Linked DNA regions of Persicobacter psychrovividus. The protein of the gene in region 1 interacts with the protein of each later gene in a pairwise test. Links are inferred from orthologs where the notes say so. Each region holds a gene or a part of one and is shown in the gene's direction. Other genes may lie near its edges.

Region 1 (5,058 bases):
AATAACGGGTAGCATCAGCGCATGCGCTGGTGTCTTCATGCGTCAGTGTTTGCATGGGTCGGTGTTTTTGTAGAGACGTTATTCTTAACGTCTCACATTTTTCGTGGAACAATCGTGAAACACGACAAAATCATTGATTAATAACCAATTGAAAAATATAGAAGCGCCGTGAAACATTGTGGAACGTTTATTTTTCTTGATAAATCGTAACATTAATGTTACATCTGATATTGCACCACGAAGTTTTATTTGGTCGCTATACGGGCCGACCTATGTGTCTGCCCGAATCATTAAGAGTATGGAATAGTTTGGATACACACATGGGTGCATCCATACAGCTAACAAAATAATCTCTTGCGTTAAATTGATAAATCTGAGTTGTGCAACAGCCACAATCTTACCCTCACCAATATTTAAACCTCGATTCTCCTTTGTTTAAGCATCTTTCTTATCTTTGTATTGGCGCAGTTTCGCCAATTTTCATTTCGAGGAGAATTTATGTTTTTAATATACGATACCGAGACCACCGGACTTCCAAAAAATTACAATGCACCGGTTACTGATCACGAAAACTGGCCAAGAATGGTACAGTTGGCTTGGCAGTTACACGATGAAAAAGGGAATTTGGTAGAGGTCAAAAACTTTATTGTCAAGCCCGAAGGATATTCGATTCCTTTCAATGCCACCAAAATTCACGGTATCACCACACAGCGTGCCGAGAAGCAGGGGATGCCTTTGGAGTATGTACTGAAAGAGTTTGAAGTCGCCCTTTCCAAGTCGCAGTTCTCGGTCGGACAAAACATTGAATTTGATATCAACATTGTTGGGGCGGAGCTGGATCGCAAAGGCATGGACACGGCGCAAATCCTTGACAAACCACAACTCGACACCAAGGATGAGGGTACGGAATACTGTCAGATTCCTGGTGGACGTGGCGGTAAATTCAAATGGCCGACGCTGACCGAACTGCACATGAAGCTGTTCGGTGAAGGCTTTGCCGAGGCGCACAATGCCTCTGCCGATGTGGAAGCCACCGCCCGCTGTTTCCTCGAAATGGTGCGTATTGGCCTCTATCCTGCCGAAAAACTCGGAACAACCGAAGATGTTGTTCATGCTTTTAAGGAAAATAATCCGAGCATGATCGAAGCCATTGGTCTGAACATCGAACCCTACAAACCCGATAATGTTGAGTTTGATGAGGAGGAAGATAGCGACAGCTCGGGCGTTGAGACCACCAAGGACATTGACCTGACCGATGTCCCTTTTGTACATCTTCACGTACACACCCAATTCTCTATTCTTTCGGCAACCTGCGATGTTCCGTCTTTGGTTGCCAAGACACAAGAGATGGGCATGCCTGCCGTGGCGATGACCGACCACGGTAACATGATGGGCGCTTTTCACTTTGTGCGCGCCGCACTGAAGGCCGATCTGAAACCAATCGTGGGTTGTGATTTTTATGTCGCACAGGAATACAAAAGACGTCAGTTTACCAAGGACAATCCCGACCGCCGTTTTCAGCAAACCTTGATTGCCAAAAACAAAGCGGGCTACCATAACCTGTCCAAATTGAGCTCTATCGCCTATGTGGACGGTTTGTATGCGGGTTATCCTCGTGTGGATAAAGACCTGATTGTTGAGTATAAAGAAAACCTGATCGCTACGACGGGTAACCTCAATGGCGAAATTCCTGACCTGATTCTGAATGTCGGCGAAGAGAAAGCCGAAGAAGCATTCCGCTGGTGGCATGGTCATTTTGGGGATGATTTTTATGTGGAATTGATGCGTCATGGTTTGGATGAAGAAGACCACGTCAATGAGGTGTTAATCGGTTGGGCAAAGAAATACGGCGTGAAGTATTTCGCCTCCAACAATGTCTATTATATCAATCAGGAGGGATCTGATGCCCACGACATTTTGTTGTGTGTGCGCGATGGCGAAAAGAAAGAAACCCCTATCGGTAGAGGTAGAGGTTACCGCTTTGGATTCCCGAATGATCAATTCTACCTGAAATCTCCGGAGGAAATGAAGGAGCTTTTCAAAGATCTTCCCGAGGCGATTGTTACCACCAATGAGATTTATGATAAAATAGAAGCTTATAAACTCGAGCGTGATGTATTGTTGCCTGCCTTCGACATTCCTGAACAATTCGTTAATGAAGAAGATGAAAAAGACGGCGGCAAGCGTGGGGAAAATGCCTATTTACGCCATTTGACTTACGAGGGTGCTTATAAGCGATGGGGCAAAGAACTCGATAAAGACATCATCGAACGCCTCGACTTTGAGTTGATGATTATCGAAAAGACGGGCTATCCTGGTTACTTCCTGATTGTGCAGGATTTCACCTCCGCAGCTCGTGATATGGGTGTATCCGTAGGGCCGGGTCGTGGTTCGGCGGCGGGTTCTGCCGTTGCCTATGCGATTGGAATTACGAATGTCGATCCGATTGAATATGATCTCCTTTTTGAGCGTTTCCTAAACCCTGACCGTGTATCCCTTCCCGATATTGATATTGACTTTGACGATGAAGGTCGTGGAAGAATCATCGATTGGGTAGTAGAGAAATATGGCCACAATCAGGTATCGCACATCATTACTTACGGTACGATGGCGGCCAAATCATCCATTCGTGATACCGCCCGTGTGATGGACTTGCCATTGCCCGAGGCCGACCGTATTGCGAAGCTGGTCCCTGATATCAAGCTGAAGAAGATGTTCGGCATGTCGCCTGAGCAGCTGAAGGACAAGTTAAATTCCGATCAGATGGAAATGGCAAGACAGCTCTTCGAGATCTCCAAACAACACGATATGACGGGCAATGTGCTGAACAAGGCCCGTGTGTTGGAAGGTTCGATGCGTAACACCGGTATTCACGCCTGTGGGATCATCATTACCCCTGACGACATCACCAAATTCATCCCTGTATCCACCGCCAAAGATGCCGACCTACTCGTTACGCAGTTCGACAACTCCGTGGTAGAGGATGCCGGTATGCTGAAGATGGACTTCTTGGGTTTGCGAACCCTTTCCATTATCAAGGATGCGATCAAGATCGTCAAGCAACGCCACAATGTGGACATCGATCCCGATGAAATTCCTTTGGATGATGAAAAGACTTATCAGCTGTATCAGAAAGGGGAAACCAACGGTACGTTTCAGTTTGAGTCCCCTGGGATGCAGAAGCACCTGCGCGCCCTGAAGCCCGATAAGTTCGCCGATTTGATTGCGATGAACGCCCTGTATCGTCCAGGACCTTTGGAGTATATCCCGAACTTTATTGCCCGTAAGCACGGCCGTGAAGACATTGCTTACGATTTGCCTGAAATGGAGAAATACCTTGCCGAGACTTATGGTATTACGGTTTATCAGGAGCAGGTAATGTTGTTGTCGCAGTTGTTGGCAGGGTTTACGAAAGGTGAGGCCGATATGCTGCGTAAGGCGATGGGTAAAAAGATCTTCGCTTTGCTGGAAAAGCTGAAGCCGAAATTCATTGACGGTGGTAAAGCCAATGGACACCCTGAGGATCGTCTGGAGAAAATCTGGAAAGACTGGGAAGCCTTTGCCGCCTATGCCTTTAACAAGTCCCACTCGACCTGTTATTCGGTGGTTGCCTTCCATACGGGTTATCTTAAGGCCAATTATCCGCCCGAATACATGGCATCGGTGCTGACCCACAACATGAACGACATCAAGAAGGTAACCTTCTTCATGGAGGAGTGTCAGCGCATGAAAATCCCTGTACTTGGCCCCGATGTGAACGAATCTTCTTTGAAATTCACCGTGAACGACCAAGGCGCGATCCGTTTCGGTATGGGTGCGATCAAAGGAGTAGGAGAGGCTGCGGTAGCCGCTATTGTTCGTGAGCGTGAGGAAAACGGTAAGTTCAATTCCATTTTTGAGTTCACCAAGCGGGTAGATTTGCGTGCCGTGAACAAGAAAGCGATGGAGTGTCTGGTATTGGGCGGAGGCTTCGATTCTTTCAACATTCCGCGTGCGGCTTATTTCCATTCGGAAACAGAAAAGGACATGTTGTTCTTTGAGAAAGCGGTGCGATATGGTCAGCGTCAGCAGGAGCAAGCCAAACAGGCACAGGTATCCATGTTTGGTGGAGATTCCGGTGTTGCCGAGCCCGAACCGCAGGCGCCCGTAGTGGAAGAATGGTCATCGATCACCAAGCTCAACAAAGAAAAAGAAGTGGTCGGCATCTATATTTCTGGCCATCCGCTTGATGATTATAAGCTCGAGCTCGATATGTTCTGTAATGCCAATTTGAGCATGTTGGATACACAGATGGAGGCATTGGCAGGACGTGGAGAGGTCTCCATTGGAGGATGTGTAACCGATTTTGCACACCGCTATACCAAAAAAGGGCAGCCTTTTGGTACCTTGACCATGGAAGATTATTCTGGCTCATTCACTTTCTTCCTTTTCGGTGAAGACTATGTGAAGTTCAAGCAATACCTTGAGATGGGTTGGTTCCTTTACCTGAAAGGAACGGTTCAGGCACGTCAGTGGGACCCAGGACGCATGGAATTCAAAATCCGAAATATTGAACTGTTGGGGAATATCCGAGATAAGCTGGCAAAAACAGTCTCCATCCAAATTGAAACCAAAGACATTTCAAATAATGTGATGGAAGGCATTAAGTTTGCAGCCCTGAAACATAAAGGGCACTGTAATCTGAAGTTCGTTATTAAAGATACTGAAGAGAATATTTCTATCGACATGATCTCAAGGAGTTTCCAGGTCAAGCCTGAAAATGAATTCTTTCAGAAGCTTGATGAAATCGATGAAATTACGTATTCTGTGCTCACCTAAGCCTTTAACATAACCCATTAATCAAAATCATGACTGATTCTGAACTGATAGAAAAATTTAGCCCATTAATTGAAGAGCAGCGGTTCCCTAATCAGTTGCCTGCTTCAGAAATTGATGAAATTACTGTGGTTGAGAACTATCAACCACAGCAAGGGAGGACTATCGGGGTGTTGGAAATATCTTTTATGGGAAATTTCTCTTCCCGAAAAGAGCTGAAAGCGCATGATGAGCTGACCACCC
Region 2 (3,140 bases), 2.5 Mb from region 1 along the record:
AGACACTCGGCAAAATGGCCATGAAAATTCGGGTGATTTCAGAAGATGGCTTCGGTCTTTCGGCAAGTCAGTGTTTCAACCGATGGATCTTCAGAATTATTGATTTGCAAATCTCACAAGGGGCTGTGGCTGTTACTTCCATCGCCCTGACGGCGAAAAACAAAAGGCTTGGCGACATCTCTGCAGGCACCATTGTGATCAAAGACAAATATGACAAAGGGCCGATTATGAGCAATACTGCATTTAACGCCAACTATCTTCCCGTTTATGAAGAAGCCGCCCTGCTGACCAATACGCAGGCCAACATTATCCAGCGCGTACTCGCCATGCCCGAAGGCAACACCAGCAAAGACCTGAATAAAAATATGCTGGCAAAACAGATCGGCAAAACATTCAGCATGCCCGATGACACCTTAAAAAGACCTGATTTCCTTGACGTATTTTTGGAAGACTACTATTTTTTCTGTTGGGAAATCGCCCAAAACCAACAACAATCCGAAGCGGCTTAAACCAATTCCGAACATTGCCGAACATCCCTAAAGGCCAATGGGTGCTATTTACGCTTCCCGCTGAATTTATTTTACATTTCCATAAAATCAGTCTATCTTCGCCCTAATGGAAAAATTTGTTGTCTCTGCCCGAAAATATCGCCCGGCCACCTTTGATAGTGTTGTCGGCCAAAAGCACATCACAACGACGTTGATCAATGCGATTAACAACAACCACCTTGCGCAGGCTTTCTTATTCTGCGGACCAAGAGGGGTGGGTAAAACTACCTGTGCGCGTATTTTAGCAAAGACAATCAACTGTACTGATCGGCAGGAAAATGGGGAAGCCTGCGGGAAATGTGATTCCTGTACCTCATTTCAGAACAACGCCTCTTTCAATGTTCATGAGCTCGATGCGGCCTCCAACAACTCCGTGGATGACATCCGTAACCTCGTAGAACAGGTACGCTACGCACCACAGTCGGGGCAGTATAAGGTGTATATTATTGATGAGGTGCACATGCTCTCCAATCAGGCGTTTAATGCCTTTCTGAAGACCCTCGAAGAGCCGCCATCGTATGCCATTTTCATTTTGGCAACCACCGAAAAGCACAAAATTATTCCGACCATTCTCTCTCGTTGTCAGATCTTTGATTTCAACCGCATTACTGTGGGCGACATGACAAGCCACCTGATGAATATTGCCGAAAAAGAAAGTATTGATGCTGAGGATGAAGCCCTGCACCTGATTGCCCAAAAGGCGGATGGTGCCTTGCGTGACGCCCTCTCGATCTTTGACCTGGTCTGTACTTTTGCCGCAGGAGAAAAGGTTACTTATAAGAATACCGTGGACAACCTCCACGTACTCGATTATGACTATTACTTCAAAATTGTAGACCTCTGCCTCGCAGAAAATCATCCGGAAATCCTGATTACCTTCGATGAAATTCTTCGCAAAGGTTTTGATGGCCATAATTTTATTATCGGATTGGCGGAACACCTGCGCAACCTGATGGTTTGCCGCGACAAACAAACGGTACAACTCCTTGAAGTATCAGAAACCGTGCAGGAGAAATACCGCAGCCAGGCGATGGAGGCTCCAATCTCTTTCCTTTTAAGCGGACTGAATTTACTCAGCAATTGCGACCTGCAGTATAAAGCGGCAAAAAACCAGCGGCTACATGTAGAGCTTTGCCTGATGAAGCTTGCCCATCTGAATGCGGCCATTACCCTGAGCCGTGCGGCAGCAGCCGTTGAAAAAAAAAAAGCTGAATTAAGGGCCGCAAACCCAAAGCCGGCAACGGCAACGGCAAAAAGTAGCAGCAACAAGCTGGCGGCTCCAAAATCTACCAATACGGTACAGGAGCCTACGCCAAAGCCTATTGCCCAAAGTGCACAAACGGCGCCCAAGCCGGTGGCAAAACCTGCAGCACAGACGCCCCCACCGCTTGGCCGTCCAAGCATCGCTACACGCCCTACCACCATCGGTAATGCCCAAAAGCCTGGAGGAATGCCCTCTTTTGCTGACCTGAAAGCACGTGTTCAGCAAAAGTCCACACAACAGGAAAATCAGCAGGAACAAACAGAAAACCAACAAACGGCCGAACTGCAAAATCGCCCTTTTACCGTTCAGGATGTTGAAAAAGCCTGGAATTTGTTCAGTGAGCAGCTCCGCCATGAAAACAACCAGACTGCTTTGAGTGTGATGCACCAAAAATGGGCTCTTGAAGGCACGGTCCTCAAATTGCAGCTCTCGAGTGTTTTGCAGCAAGATTTACTGGAAAAATTCCGAATGGAGTTGGTGCAGTTCATGAAACTGAAACTCGACAACAGCAACTTCAAACTTGAGGTGAATATTGTAGAAGGGGAAACCAGAAAAATGATCTACACCCCGAAGGAAAAGTACGTTCACCTGATGGAAAAATACCCCGAGCTGGATAAATTCCGTGAGTTTTTGAATCTTGATTTCGACATGTAATCATCGCCTTGCCATTGGCAAATCAGTAAGCCAGCATAACACCGCTATCAGCGCAGTCGGCACGAAAATCATTCAGCGAATCCCCCTGAAGTGGGTTCCCCTTCAGGTTCAGCCATAAATATTTAATCGATTGTTTCTGCCACCCTGGCGTTGGCCGCTGATCAATCCTGTTAAAAGACAAATCGCAGCGCACAAGGTTTTTAAAATCAAAAACCTCTACCGGAAAGTGTTCAAAAGCATTACTTTCCAACTGAAGCCCTGTCAGCTTATCCATATTTTTGGCGGATAAGGATAAGGTGTAAAGTTTATTGTGCGATAAATCCAGCCGTTGCAAAAGGGGCAAAAAAGCAATGCCGCCCAGGTCATCTTTCAACTGATTATAACTCAAATCAAGATCCGTGAGCGATTTCATGGCCTCGAAACCATTTGCTGGCAGGCGGTCAAGTTCATTAAAAGACAGGTTGAGGGATTTCAGTTTGGCCATTCGCAAAGCAACCTGAGGAAATGCATGCAACTCATTCCCCTTCAGGTTAAGGTACTGCAAACTGCCCAGCGCCATCATTCTGCCCGAAAGCAACTCATCAGAAATTTTGTTGGAAGATAAATCAAGGGAAATCAACTTAGGAAGCTGCTCGAAATTATCGGGCAAATCGGCCATGTCATTCTTTGACAAT
Region 3 (3,033 bases), 2.7 Mb from region 1 along the record:
CATGGTTGCAGGTACTGCTCGTAGTATGGGTCTTAAAGTAGAAGGAACTGCTCCTTGGGAAGCGTAAAAATTAGGAACAATGGCGAGATTAACTAAGAAAAGAAAAGAAGCCTTGGCTAAATTTGATAGAGAGCAGGAATACTCTTTGTCTCAAGCTACTTCACTTGTTAAGGAAATCACATTCACAAAATTTGCTGCTTCTGTAGATATCGACGTTCGTTTGGGCGTAGATCCTCGTAAAGCTGATCAAATGGTTCGTGGTGTTGTTGCTCTTCCTCACGGTACTGGTAAAGAAGTACGTGTACTTGCTTTGGTATCACCAGAGAAAGAAGAAGAAGCAAAAGCTGCAGGTGCTGATTTCGTAGGTATGGATGAGTTCATCAAGAAAATCGAAGGTGGTTGGACTGATATGGACGTCATCATCACAATGCCTACTGTTATGGCTAAAATCGGTCGTTTAGGTCGTGTGTTAGGTCCTCGTGGCTTGATGCCAAACCCTAAAGCTGGTACGGTAACAATGGATGTTGCTAAAGCGATTAAGGAAGTGAAAGCTGGTAAAATTGACTTTAAAGTTGATAAAACTGGTATCATTCATACTTCTATCGGTAAAAGCTCATTTACTCCAGAGCAAATCGAAGAAAATGCACTTGAGTTGTTGAATACGCTTTCTAAAATGAAGCCTTCTTCAGCAAAAGGGACTTACTTCAAGTCGATCAGCATCTCTTCTACGATGAGCCCAGGTATTAAAGTTGATAAAAATAGCGTAGCTGGATTGTAATTATGAATAGAGAAGAAAAAATTCAGATCATTAATGACCTGACTGCAAAGTTGAAAGAAAACAATGTCTTCTACATTACAGATGCAGCTGGGCTAAGCGTGGCCGACGTAAATAATTTGCGTCGCGCATGTTTCAACCAAGGAGTTGAGTACAAATTGTACAAAAACACTTTTATTCAGAAAGCATTAGAGAACTTAGGTGCTGATGTTTCTGAATTTACTAACGGCGCTGTATTCGCAGGTCAGTCTGGCATTATGTTTGCCAGTGAAGAGACTGCTTCAGTACCGGCTAAAGTAATCAAAGAATTTAGAAAAACGAATGAGAAACCGATCCTTAAAGGTGCTTCCATCGATTTCGATCTGTTCGTTGGTGATAATAATGTTGATACATTAAGCAAGCTTAAATCTAAGGCTGAACTTATCGGTGAGGTTATTGGATTGCTTCAATCTCCTGCTAAAAACGTTATCTCTGCACTTCAATCAGGTGGAGACAACTTGGCGGGTATCATCAAAACCCTTTCTGAACGTTAATAAAGATTTTAAAAAAACAATTTTAATTTAATACAAAGATGGCAGATCTTAAAGAATTCGCAGAACAGCTAGTAAACCTATCCGTTAAAGACGTTAACGAATTAGCTGAAATCCTAAAAGAGGAATATGGTATCGAGCCTGCAGCTGCTGCAGCTCCTGTAATGGTAGCTGGTGCTGGTGAAGGTGACGCTGCTGCTGAGAAAACTGAGTTCGACGTAGTGTTGAAAGCAGCTGGCGCAGCTAAATTGAAAGTAGTTAAAGCGGTTAAAGAATTGGCTGGTCTTGGCTTGAAAGAAGCTAAAGAAGTAGTTGATGGCGCTCCATCTACAATCAAAGAAGGAATCTCTAAAGACGAAGCTGAAGCACTTAAGAAAGAATTGGAAGCTGTAGGTGCAGAAGTAGAGTTGAAATAAGATACACTCTGAATTTTGAAATGTCTAGCGTACGCGGGCAATTCGAAATTTATTTGACCGGGCTTATCATAGTCCGGTCTTTTGCCGTTTATGCACATTTTGACTAAATTAAGCATAGACGAATCATTTTCCCGGATTCTCTCCTTTTCCAGTTTATCATTTAAATCTTACTGCCTTGGCTATTCAAACTGAAAGAAAAAGTTTCGCGTCGATTAAACACGTAATTGACTATCCTGACTTTCTGGATGTTCAACTTAAGTCGTTCAGGGACTTTTTCCAAATCGATACGCCTGCCGAAAAACGCGAGAATGAAGGCCTTTACAAGGTTTTTCAAGAAAATTTCCCGATTAGCGACAGCCGTGAGAACTTCGTTTTGGAGTTTGTGGATTACATGATTGATCCACCAAAATATACGGTTGACGAAAGTATCGACAGAGGACTAACCTACTCTGTGCCGCTAAAAGCGAAATTGCGTCTTTCTTGCAACGATGAGGACAACGAGGACTTCGAAACGCTTGAGCAGGAAGTGTTTTTGGGTAACATCCCATACATGACCGAAAAAGGCTCATTCGTTATTAACGGAGCTGAACGCGTTATCGTATCGCAATTACACCGTTCTCCTGGTGTATTCTTCGCACAGTCGAAGCACACCAATGGTACTACATTGTATTCGGCACGAATTATCCCATTCAAGGGATCATGGATCGAGTTTGCAACAGACGTAAATAACGTGATGTTCGCTTACATCGACCGTAAAAAGAAATTTCCCGTAACAACACTGTTACGAGCTATTGGCTACGGATCGGATAAGGAGATTTTGGATCTCTTTGGTCTTTCCGAAGAGGTAGAAGCTAAAAAGGCGCCATTGCAGAAGGTGGTTGGCCGTAAGTTAGCCGCTCGTGTATTGCGTTCATGGACGGAAGACTTCGTAGATGAGGACACTGGGGAGGTTATCTCTATTGACCGTAACGAAGTGATTTTCGAACGCGACCACGTCATTAGTGAGGAAGATATTGAAGATATCGTTGATTCAGGTCAGGATGCAATCGTATTGCACCGCGATGATGTAAACATTGCGGAATTCCAGATCATTCATAATACCCTTCATAAAGATCCATCAAACTCAGAGAAAGAAGCGGTAGAGCAGATCTATCGTCAGTTGCGTAATTCTGATGCTCCAGATGAAGCAACCGCTCGTGAGATTATTCATAATTTGTTCTTCTCAGACAAGCGTTATGACTTGGGTGAGGTAGGACGTTATCGTATTAACCGTAAGCTGAAGATTAATGAATCTTTGGACATGCGAGTTTTG

What was found.
Region 2: the proteins of dnaE (region 1) and AABK40_RS11020 interact in binary tests that used the Escherichia coli proteins (3 or more experiments, as listed by UniProt). The link is inferred for Persicobacter psychrovividus from one-to-one orthologs.
Region 3: the proteins of dnaE (region 1) and rplL interact in binary tests that used the Escherichia coli proteins (3 or more experiments, as listed by UniProt). The link is inferred for Persicobacter psychrovividus from one-to-one orthologs.

Annotation. Positions count from the first base shown.
Region 1 is NZ_AP025292.1:105,815-110,872, reverse strand. The notes cover bases 114-5,018. They hold dnaE (DNA polymerase III subunit alpha), read left to right. Parts: upstream 114-498; coding sequence 499-4,818; downstream 4,819-5,018. Other genes in these bases: AABK40_RS00440 (hypothetical protein), read left to right, coding at 4,848-5,018. Outside these bases: AABK40_RS00450 (SRPBCC family protein), read left to right, coding at 1-5; more of AABK40_RS00440, read left to right, coding at 5,019-5,058. UniProt on the Escherichia coli protein: DNA polymerase III is a complex, multichain enzyme responsible for most of the replicative synthesis in bacteria. This DNA polymerase also exhibits 3' to 5' exonuclease activity. The alpha chain is the DNA polymerase catalytic subunit.
Region 2 is NZ_AP025292.1:2,601,831-2,604,970, forward strand. The notes cover bases 54-3,040. They hold AABK40_RS11020 (DNA polymerase III subunit gamma/tau), read left to right. Parts: upstream 54-615; coding sequence 616-2,466; downstream 2,467-3,040. Other genes in these bases: AABK40_RS11015 (RDD family protein), read left to right, coding at 54-509; AABK40_RS11025 (leucine-rich repeat domain-containing protein), read right to left, coding at 2,489-3,040. Outside these bases: more of AABK40_RS11015, read left to right, coding at 1-53; more of AABK40_RS11025, read right to left, coding at 3,041-3,140. UniProt on the Escherichia coli protein: Part of the beta sliding clamp loading complex, which hydrolyzes ATP to load the beta clamp onto primed DNA to form the DNA replication pre-initiation complex.
Region 3 is NZ_AP025292.1:2,801,859-2,804,891, reverse strand. The notes cover bases 154-3,033. They hold rplL (50S ribosomal protein L7/L12), read left to right. Parts: upstream 154-1,346; coding sequence 1,347-1,721; downstream 1,722-3,033. Other genes in these bases: rpoB (DNA-directed RNA polymerase subunit beta), read left to right, coding at 1,897-3,033; rplJ (50S ribosomal protein L10), read left to right, coding at 781-1,308; rplA (50S ribosomal protein L1), read left to right, coding at 154-778. Outside these bases: rplK (50S ribosomal protein L11), read left to right, coding at 1-67; more of rplA, read left to right, coding at 80-153. UniProt on the Escherichia coli protein: The binding site for several of the GTPase factors involved in protein synthesis (IF-2, EF-Tu, EF-G and RF3). Is thus essential for accurate translation.